Regions from separate parts of the Polaromonas sp. P3_A5 genome, predicted to be linked through region 1. Evidence: riboswitches for the same ligand, from Rfam matches in the RefSeq annotation. Region 1 holds a riboswitch; the other holds the start of a gene.

What was found. A riboswitch is a leader RNA that binds a small molecule or an ion and turns the genes downstream of it on or off. The one in region 1 is predicted to bind S-adenosylhomocysteine.
Region 2: linked by a shared signal. The riboswitch ahead of metH (methionine synthase) and the one ahead of ahcY (adenosylhomocysteinase) in region 1 are both predicted to bind S-adenosylhomocysteine.

What each region holds. Positions count from the first base shown of each region.
Region 1 covers NZ_JBFUGF010000002.1:225,545-230,904, forward strand. The annotation lists gene AC1DU8_RS18550 (TlyA family RNA methyltransferase) at 1-961, opposite strand, end outside; gene ahcY (adenosylhomocysteinase) at 1,122-2,552, opposite strand; S-adenosyl-L-homocysteine riboswitch at 2,656-2,728, opposite strand; gene AC1DU8_RS18560 (DUF3592 domain-containing protein) at 3,180-3,611, shown strand; gene AC1DU8_RS18565 (HAD-IIB family hydrolase) at 3,608-4,429, shown strand; gene AC1DU8_RS18570 (MFS transporter) at 4,545-5,360, opposite strand, start outside.
Region 2 covers NZ_JBFUGF010000003.1:104,117-109,476, forward strand. The annotation lists gene AC1DU8_RS19980 (glycine zipper 2TM domain-containing protein) at 1-334, opposite strand, end outside; gene metH (methionine synthase) at 548-3,367, opposite strand; S-adenosyl-L-homocysteine riboswitch at 3,383-3,479, opposite strand; gene AC1DU8_RS19990 (Crp/Fnr family transcriptional regulator) at 3,573-4,181, shown strand; gene AC1DU8_RS19995 (Bug family tripartite tricarboxylate transporter substrate binding protein) at 4,243-5,226, opposite strand.

The DNA.
Region 1 (5,360 bases):
GCGCAAGTTCGGAGTCTTCGTGCGGCGCGCGGGAGGCGCGCATTTCGCTGCGTGGCACGCGCTTGGCAATCTTGCGCTGCGGTGCGGCCGGCAGCGGCTGGTCTTCGCCCGCCACGTCCTGGCCCTTGACAGCCTGGATAAAAAATTCGCGGTTGCCGTCGCCGCCTTCAATCGGCGACGCCAGCCAGGCTTTCACTTCCAGCCCCAGCGATGCGCAGGCATCGCGCAAGCGCTTTTCGACAAACTCGAAATGCGCCGGGTCACGCACAATGCCACCCTTGCCGATCTGGCCGGGCTGCAATTCAAACTGCGGCTTGACCAGCATGAGCAGGTCGCCGCCGGGCTTGAGCAGGCGAACCACGGCGGGCAACACCAGCGTGAGCGAGATGAAGGACAAATCACCCGTCAGGAAGTCGAAGTTGGCTTCTGCGGCCAGGCTCGCTTCGTCCAGGTCGGCGTCATCCCCATCGCCATCGAAGTCATCCGGAAAATCCATGTCGCCGCTGTCGCCTGCATGGCCGGCCACCAGGTCGGCGGCGGTCATGGAACGGGCATTCAGACCCTCGACGCAAACCACACGCGGGTCTTCACGCAGGCTGGCGTGCAGCTGGCCATGGCCCACATCGACGCCCACCACCTGCATGGCGCCGTGCTGCAGCAGGCAGTCGGTAAAGCCGCCGGTGGACTGGCCCACGTCAAGGCAGCGCAAGCCATCCACCTTCAGGCCGGTAGCTTTCAGCGCGCCTTCGAGCTTGAGCCCGCCGCGCGAGATGTACTTGGCTTCGGTGGTGTCCAGCAACTGCAGCTCAGCGCCGGGCGGAATCTCGTCGCCGTTCTTGGCGACCTTCTTCCAGGCAGCGTCGGCTTCAGGACGCCACTGCACCCCCGAAGCGATCAGGCGCTGGGCCTGCGAGCGGGTGGCGGCATGGCCGTGTTCGACGAGGAATAGGTCAGCGCGCATGTAGTGTCTTCCGGTATTCCAGCAACAGCCTTAAGGGCGTAGCGAGCGGCCCGAGAGCAAGGCGCGGGCGCCAGGCAACCGGAATGCACTTGAGGTGCATGAGGATTGCCTGATCGGGACCCGCAACGCCGCTATCGGGTCGCGCAGTAGCCAGGAAAAATCAGTAGCGATAGGTGTTGGCCTTGTACGGGCCGGCTTTAGAGACACCGATGTACGCAGCCTGCTCGTCGCTCAGTTCAGTCAGCACAGCGCCAACCTTCTTCAGGTGCAAACGGGCAACCTTTTCGTCAAGATGCTTGGGCAACACATAAACCTTGCCCACTTCGTACGCATCTTTCTTGGTGAAGAGCTCGATCTGCGCGATGGTCTGGTTCGCAAAGCTCGACGACATCACGAAGCTCGGGTGGCCGGTGCCGCAACCCAGGTTCACGAGGCGGCCCTTGGCCAGCAGGATGATGCGCTTGCCGTCCGGGAAGATCACGTGGTCGACTTGCGGCTTGATCTCTTCCCAGGTGCATTTTTCGAGCGATGCGACGTCGATCTCGTTGTCGAAATGGCCGATGTTGCAGACGATGGCCTGGTCTTTCATCTTCGCCATGTGCTCATAAGTGATGACGTTCTTGTTGCCGGTGGCGGACACAAAAATGTCAGCCTTGTCGGCAGCGTATTCCATGGTCACGACCTTGTAACCTTCCATCGCGGCCTGCAGGGCGTTGATGGGGTCGATCTCGGTCACCCACACCTGGGCGCTCAGTGCGCGCAAGGCTTGTGCGGAGCCCTTGCCCACGTCGCCGTAACCGGCCACGAGTGCGACCTTGCCGGCGACCATCACGTCGGTGGCGCGCTTGATCGCGTCAACCAGGGATTCGCGGCAGCCGTACAGGTTGTCGAACTTGCTCTTGGTGACGGAATCGTTCACGTTGATGGCGCGCAAGGCCAGCGTGCCCTTGGCCGACATTTCATTCAAACGCAACACGCCGGTGGTGGTTTCTTCAGTCACGCCGATGATGTTTTTCAGGCGGCGGCTGTACCAGGTCGGGTCTTGCGCCAGCTTGGCCTTGATCGAATTGAACAGGCAGATTTCTTCTTCGCTGCCGGGCTTGGAAATGAGGCTCGCGTCTTTTTCGGCCTTGGTGCCCAGGTGCATCAGCAGCGTCGCGTCGCCGCCGTCGTCCAGGATCATGTTGGGACCTTCTTCAGGCGTGCCCTTGGCGCCGCTGAATTCGAAGATCTTGTGGGTGTAGTCCCAGTAATCGGCCAGGGTTTCGCCCTTGATGGCGAACACCGGCGTGCCGGCGGCGGCGATCGCGGCGGCGGCGTGGTCTTGTGTCGAGAAAATATTGCACGAAGCCCAGCGCACTTCAGCGCCCAGGGCTTGCAGGGTTTCGATCAGCACGCCGGTCTGGATCGTCATGTGCAGCGAACCGGTGATGCGCGCGCCCTTCAGCGGCTGCGCCTTCGCGAATTCTTCGCGGATGGCCATCAGGCCAGGCATTTCGGTTTGCGCGATGTTCAGTTCCTTGCGGCCCCAGGCGGCAAGCGAAATATCGGCAATGGTGTAGTCGGTGGAAGGTTTCAGGACGGCGCTCATACGGTTCTCCAAATTCAAACGTCAACTGGGCAAAATCGCCACGGGCAAGGCGCTTTCGAAACAGCGGGGGAATTCAGTCATTCACCCGGCTTGAGAGAGCACTTGCGGGTGAGCGTGGTTGCAATGAAGTCCTGAGCCTGGTCCACATGGTGTGGCTTGCAACGCTCCTCAGGAAGCCACGATTATACCGAACTCCCCCGTTCAGGCTCACTTCGTGTAGCCTGCTCCCCCCTCAAGGGGGCGGCGCCTGGGGCCGGCGAAGCCGGACCCTCGGCCCCCGCTGGTGAAATACGCCATCACCGATCGCGCCCAAAGAGCGCTTCAACCCGCATGGGCCGCGGAACCGGCTTTGCCGGGCCGCAGGCTCAGTCCCCTGCAAGGGGAAAAGGGCTACACACAGTGAGCCCGATAGGGGTGTGCCAATTTTTCGGCTTTGCCGGGCCGCAGGCGGGCGGCCCCCTCGAGGGGGCAGGGAGCTACACGCAGTGAGCGACCGTGGGGGCCCACACCATGCGAGAATTTCACCATGCAAGAGTCCGCAGCCCGCCACTTTCGCCCCTCTTCCGTAGGGCATCCAGGTTTCGGGGCGGCCTGATGTACCCCCGTCTGGCGCCCGTCTACTGTGCCTTGTTCCTGATCATGGGTGCGGGAATGAGCGCCAGCTTCGCATCAAAGGCATACCGGGCCTTGCAAACCCTCGATTGGGAAACAGGCAGCGCGCAAATACTTTCGTCCAGCGTGAAGGCCACGTCCGACAAGCGAGCCAGTTGCTATGAGCAGCTTGCCACCTATAGCTACAAGGTGCAGGGCCGAACCTTCACCGGCCAACGTGTGCGCGCGGCGGACAGCTGCCTTTCGAAGGAAGAGTCCGAGCTATTCGAGGCTGCGTTCAAGAAAGGCGACACGGTGGCCGTGCGCTACGATCCCGAAAATGCCTCCGAAGCGGTGCTCGAGCCCGGGGAACTGTGGTTCAACGATTGGATCCAGGGGATCGCGGGCTTGTTGATCACAGGCATTGCCGTTCTGATGGGCATCGAGATACTGAGAAAGCAACGATGAAGGACCTCACATCCTGGGCGCTCACCGAGCGCGCACAGATCACCGGCGTCTTCACCGACATCGACGACACACTGACCACCGAGGGAGCGATCACCGCCGATGCGCTGGAGGCTTTGGGTGCGTTGAATGCCGCCGGGCTCAAGGTGGTAGCCATCACCGGGCGGCCCGTAGGCTGGAGTGAGCCCTTCGCGGCAAGCTGGCCGGTCGATGCCATCGTGGCGGAGAACGGTGCGGTGGCGCTGCTGCCGGCGCAGGTTTTAGACAAAAAAGCCCCGCAAGCCGCACCAGCCTTGCGCAATCAGCTATCAAAAATATACCAACAGGATTCCGCGACACGCGCTGCCAACTTCGCCCGCATGCAGGCCGTGCTGGCGCGCATCGAGCGCGAGATGCCGGGCATCACCCGCGCCACCGACTCGCCGGGCCGTGAAACCGACATCGCCATCGATCACAGTGAGTTTGTGCAACTGAGCGACGCGCAAATCGCCGCAGTGGTGGCAATGATGAAAAGCGAGGGCATGCACGCCACCGTCAGCAGCATCCACATCAACGGCTGGTATGGCAGCCACAACAAGCTCGAAGGCGCGCGCTGGATAGTCCGGCAGCTCTGGCAGAGCGACCTGGACGCCGAGATGGACCAATGGGTCTATGTGGGCGATTCGACCAACGACCAATTAATGTTCAAGACCTTTGCCAACAGCGTGGGCGTTGCCAACATCGCGCGCTTTGTGCCGCAGCTGGCGCACCTGCCGCGTTATGTCACGCGGGGTGAGCGCGGCGCGGGCTTCACTGAAGTAGTCCGCGCTTTACTGGATTAACAACCGCAGCTGCCCCGCGTTACCTCAGCGGGTGCCGCGGATCGGGCTTTGCCTGGCCGCAGGCACCGTCCCCTGAAGGGGAGGGGACGCTACACGAAGTGAGCGTCAGCAGGGGTTAGCTATATTGGCGGCGCACCGAGCCCCAGCGCAGCCAGGCGCCGAGGGCCGCTACCGCCAGAACCAGTGCAGCATAACCCTCTACCGTGGCCGGCAATCCCAGCGGTGCGATCAAGCGGCCTGCCAGCATGGCGGGCACGCTGAAGGCCAGGTAGCTGATGGCGTACAGCGCAGAAAACAACTCCGCCCGCTGGTGCGGCTGTGCCATCGGCGCCAGCGTCTGCACCTGCGCGGAGAAAGCCGAGCCGCCGCCGAAACCGGCCAGCGCCGTCCCCGCGAAAAACAGCGCCACGGAACGGGTGGCCAGCGACAGGACCACCAGACCTGCGCCCACGGCGAGCAAGCTCATGCCGATGGCGCTCATGCGCACGGGCGAAAAGCGCCTCAACAAAGTCGGCGAAGCAGCGCCCAGGCCGAAGAAGGCCGCAATGGCCAGGCCGTTAACGATGCCGTCGTGGATGCCAAAGATTTGCTGCAGCACGGAAGGCACCAGCGACAGGTACAGGCCCGCAAGCGACCACACCGCCAGCATTGTCGGCACGCCGCGCACAAATTCGGCGCGCGCCTGCACCGGCACCGAGATGCGCGGCACCAGCGAAGCCAGCGCGCCGGGGCGCGGCGTGACGCTTTCGGGCAAGAACAGCGTGGCCACCGCACCCACCACGCAGATGGCGACCAGCACGCCAAACACCAGCGGCACCGGGTGCAAGGTGAACTTGACGGCGATACCGGTGAGCAACGCGCCCACGGCCAAGCCCGCCAGCGGCGAGACGCTGCCGATCATCGCGCCCAGGCGTTTCTGCGCGGCGGGGGC
Region 2 (5,360 bases), on a different contig from region 1:
TGCCCGCATAACTCGGGGCGGGTGCCGGTTTTGGTGTCGGCTTGACCACTTTCTTGGTCGGCACGGGCGCGGGCTTGGCGGGTGCGGCAACCGGCTTTTCAGCCATGTCGTCCGCCGCATTGCTGGCCGCGGCCATGGGCGGCGCCACTAGCGGCGCGGCTTGCGGTGCTGCGAGTGCCACCGGCGTCGCCGTGACCGGGTTGCGCATCTGGTAAATCATGGTGCCGCCCATGGCCAGAACGGCCACTCCCAGTATGCCGACGGCGGCCCACAAGGGCTTGCTGGCCGACGGGGCCTGCTGGCCCGGCTGAAGAGTTTCGGTGGATGTGTTCATGGCAATTCCCTCTGGTGAAATCAATCGGTCCCGTGGCGGGAGTTCATCTATGGTTGTTCAACGTTTCCCATGCCGCGAAGGTAAACACGCTTTGGCAGGCGGCTGTGTATTTATGTAAACGCAGGTTATTTTCCGGCAAAGTCGCCGTAAACGCGAATTGCAACGGCAGCCCTGAAAACTGTTCACGGTTTGCACCGCACCGTGAACGGCTTTTCAGAGATTCGGTGCCAGCAGGCGCTGCAACTCGCCGGCCTTCAGGCCGCGCCGCTTGGCCAGGTCCTGCAGCTGGTCGTCGCCGATCTTGCCGACGTTGAAGTAGGCGCTTTGCGGGTGGCTCAGATAAAAGCCGCTCACACTGGCCGCCGGTGTCATGGCCAGGCTTTCGGTCAGCGCCATGCCGACCTCTTCGGCCTTGAGCAACTCGAACATTTCTTTCTTGACGCTGTGGTCCGGGCAGGCCGGATAACCTGGCGCCGGGCGTATGCCCTGGTATTTTTCGGCGATCAAGGCTTCGCTGTCCAGTGACTCGGCCGGCACATAGCCCCACAAATCCTTGCGTACGCGCTGGTGCAGGCTTTCGGCAAACGCTTCGGCCAGGCGGTCAGCCAGCGCCTTGAGCATGATGGACGAATAATCGTCGTGGTCATCCAGGAAGTACTTTTCCTTTTTCTCGGCGCCAATGCCTGCCGTGACGGCAAAAAGACCGATGTAGTCCGGAATTTTTGAGATGTTTTTGCCCGCAGCGCCCGCATATTCAGCGCGAGCAGCTATCAATTCAGGAGCAAGTACCTTGGGTGCGACAAAATCAGCCAGGCAACGGCTGGGGCGCATCACGCCGTCAATTGCGGTTTTTTCGGTTTGCTGGCGCAGGCCGTACCAGGTCATGGCCACTTCGCTGCGCGACTCGTCGGTGTAGATCTCGATGTCGTCGCCCACGCTGTTGGCGGGGTACAGCGCCATCACGCCGTTGGCGGTGAGCCAGCGGCCTTCGATCAGGCGCTTGAGCATGCGCTGCGCGTCGGCGTACACGCGCACAGCCTCGGTGCCCACCACCTCGTCTTTCAAAATGGCCGGGAAGGCTCCGGCCAGGTCCCAGGTCTGGAAGAAAGGACCCCAGTCGATGTACTGGGCCAGCTCCGACAGGTCGAAGTTCTTGAACACGCGGCGGCCAATGAACTTGGGCACGGGCGGTGTGTAGTGGGCCCAGTCCATTGACGTGGGATTGGCGCGGGCCTTGGCCAGCGGCCACATCGGTACCTGCTTTTTGTTGGCGTGCTGGGTGCGCACCTTGTCGTAGTCGGTATACAGCTCTTCGATGTATCTGGCGGCCTGGTCGGACAGCAGGCTTTGCGCCACGCTCACGCTTCGTGACGCATCGGGCACATACACCACCGGGCCTTCGTAGTGCGGGGAGATCTTGACGGCCGTGTGCACGCGGCTGGTGGTGGCGCCGCCTATCAGCAGCGGAATCTTCTTGATGCGGAAATGATCGTCCTTTTGCATCTCGGCGGCCACATACTGCATTTCTTCCAGGCTGGGGGTGATGAGACCCGACAGCCCGACGATGTCGGCGCCTTCAACCTTGGCGCGCGCCAATATTTCATGGCAGGGCACCATCACGCCCATGTTGACGACTTCAAAGTTGTTGCACTGCAAGACCACCGTCACGATGTTCTTGCCAATGTCGTGCACATCACCCTTGACCGTGGCGATGATGATCTTGCCTTTGGTCTTGACGTCACCGCCGGCGGCTTCGAGCAGCAGCTTTTCGGCTTCGATGTAGGGCAGCAGGTGCGCCACGGCCTGCTTCATCACACGGGCGCTTTTGACGACCTGGGGCAAAAACATCTTGCCCTGGCCGAACAGGTCACCGACGATGTTCATGCCGTCCATCAGCGGGCCTTCGATGACGTGCAGCGGCCGGCCGCCCTCCGCAAGGATCTCCTGGTAGACCTCTTCGGTGTCAGTCACGATGTGCTCGTTCATGCCGTGGACCAGCGCATGCGACAGGCGCTGGCGCACCGGCAGGGCACGCCATTCATTCTTCTTGCTGTCGTCCTTGGCGCCGCTCCTGGCAGTCTCGGCCACTTCAATCAGGCGTTCGCTGGGCGTGAGCTCAGGCTCGCCCGGCTTGTAGACCGGTGTGCGGTTGAGCACCACGTCTTCGACGCGCTCGCGCAGCACAGGGTCCAGGTCGTCGTACACGCCGACCATGCCGGCGTTGACGATGCCCATGTCCATGCCCGCCTGGATCGCGTGGTACAGGAACACGGTGTGGATGGCTTCACGCACCGGGTCGTTGCCGCGAAAGCTGAAGGACACGTTGGACACGCCGCCAGAGACCTTGGCGCCCGGCAGGTTCTGCTTGATCCAGCGCGTGGCGTTGATGAAATCGACCGCGTAGTTGTTGTGCTCTTCGATGCCGGTGGCGATCGCGAAAATGTTCGGGTCGAAGATGATGTCTTCGGGCGGAAAGTCCAGCTCGTCGACCAGCACGCGGTAGGCGCGCTCGCAGATTTCGACTTTGCGCTCATAGGTGTCGGCCTGGCCTTTTTCATCAAAAGCCATCACCACCGCTGCCGCGCCGTAGCGCTTGAGCAGCTTGGCCTGCTGCCTGAAGGGCTCCAGACCCTCTTTCATCGAGATCGAGTTGACGATTCCCTTGCCCTGGATGCAGCGCAGGCCGGCTTCGATGACGCTCCACTTGGAGCTGTCGATCATGATGGGCACACGCGCGATGTCGGGCTCACTGGCGATCAGGTTCAGGAAGCGCACCATGGCGGCCTGGCTGTCCAGCATGGCCTCGTCCATGTTGATATCGATGATCTGGGCGCCGTTTTCGACCTGCTGGCGGGCCACGGCCAGCGCCTGCTCGTATTCACCGTTGAGGATCATGCGGGCGAAGGCCTTGGAGCCGGTGACGTTGGTGCGTTCGCCAATATTGACAAACAGCGTGCCCGCGCCGATGGCGACCGGCTCCAGGCCGGACAGCTTCATGGGGGGAACATTGGGCAAAGATTCAGTTTCAGACACGGACTCACCTTGAGGCAAAGGTGAGCGTCGTTGCCGCAGGGGCCGCCGGAAGCCGCCGCCTGTAACCCAAGCCTGACGAACGCTTGTGTTCGCTGCAACGCTCCTTGGGTTACCATCATTTTAAGGGCTGAACGCCGCCCGCGCCATATCCTTGCACCAATGGCAAGAGATACCAACAAAAGTCCAGGGGATAGCCGGAGCCACCATGTTTGAAAACCTGTTCGGCAGAAAACAGCGGGGAACGCCCGATGCGCCCGAGTCCATGCGTCCCAAAGACCGCATGCGGGCCATTGAGGGCTCCAGCACGGCCGAGCTTGCCGCCAGGCTGCTGATTGCACCAACCGCCCTGATGCAGCTCACGCCCGAAGAGGCTTTCACTGTCGTCAGCTACATGACGCCGCGCAGGATTTCCGAGGGAACGACCTTCATCCGCGAAGGCGACAAGAGCGATACCGGTTATATGGTGCTGCTGCTCGAAGGCGAAGTCACTGTCGAAAGCATTGTGGTCAGCCGCCGCACGCCGGTCACCATCACGGTGCTGGGCCCCGGCAGCCTGATCGGCGAAATGGGCCTGGTCGACGGCCAGGCGCGGCTGGCGTCATGCACTGCCAGCAGCGACGTGAGCTGCGCCGTGCTGTCGCGCGCAGCGCTTGAAAAAATGGGGGAAGAGCAACCGGTGACTGCGGCCAAACTGATGTTTGCCGTTTCGCTGCGCATCGCCGAACGGCTGCGCGACACCAGCGAAAAACTCAAGATGTACAGCCAGCTGGTACAAGCCATGCAGCAGGAAATCGACCGGCTGATGCCGGGCTGATTTCCGTCTGGCAGAAAAGCGGGGAAGGCGCCAGGCTAGCCGCCCTTTCCGCCCTTTCGATTTAGTCGAGCTTGATTTTGGCGACCTTGATCAGGCGTCCATAATCGGCGTGCTCTTTCATCACCATGTAGGCAAAGTCGGCAGAGCTCATGGGGCTGGGGGTCGCGCTCATGCGTGCAAACTTTTCTGCGGTATCGGGCGTGTTGAGCGCGTCGGCGAATGCCCTCTGCAGCTGGTCTGCCGTGGCTTTGGGGAGGTTGGCCGGGCCAAAGATGCCGAACCAGGTGCTGATGTGAAAGCCGGGCAACACGTCATTGATGGTCGGAATTTCCGTGAAGCTGCTGGAGCGGTTGATGGTGGTCACGCCAAAAGCGACCAGCTTGCCCGACTTGATGTTGGCGCTGGCAGAGGCCAGGTTGTCGAACATCAGGTCGGTCTGGCCGGACAGCAGGCCAGCCTGCGCCTGGGCCGAGCCGCTGGAAGGCAGGTGCACCACGCTGATCTTGGCCAGGCTTTTAAACAGCTCGCCCGCGAGGTGGCCGGCGCTTCCATTGCCGCCGGAGGCATAGTTCAGCCGGCCGGGATTCTTGCGTGCGTAGGCAATCAGGTCCTTGGTGTCCTTGATTTTCAGCCGCCTGGCCGTCTCGGCATTCATGACCAGCACGTTCGGCACCCGCGCCACCAACGTGATGGGCGTGAAGTCCTTCAATGCGTCGTAGGGCATGTTTGGGTAGAGCCATGGGTTGATGGCATGGGTGGCCACCGCCCCCATCACCAGCGTATGGCCGTCTGCAGGTGCCTTGGCGACGAGGGCCGCACCCACGTTTCCGCCGGACCCCGGCCGGTTGTCAACCGTGACTTCGGTTTTGAGCAGGGGACGCAGCTTCTCGGCCAGGATGCGCGCAGCGTTGTCCAGCGGGCCGCCGGCTGGATAGGGCACGACGATCGTCACCGGTTTTTGGGGCGACAGTTGTGCATGGCCTGCGAAAGCCGTCATCGCCAACGTGAATGCCGCTGCGGCCTTGATGAATAAACCCACCTTCATGATTTCCTTGGTTGTGTTGTGTTGCGTTGTTTTGCCGAACCATCAACGCTGCAGGGCGCAGCGCCGGAGAATGAAAACAGGGTTCGGCAAAGGGGCCTGACTATAGCCGCGAAATATGACTTTTCGGGACATCG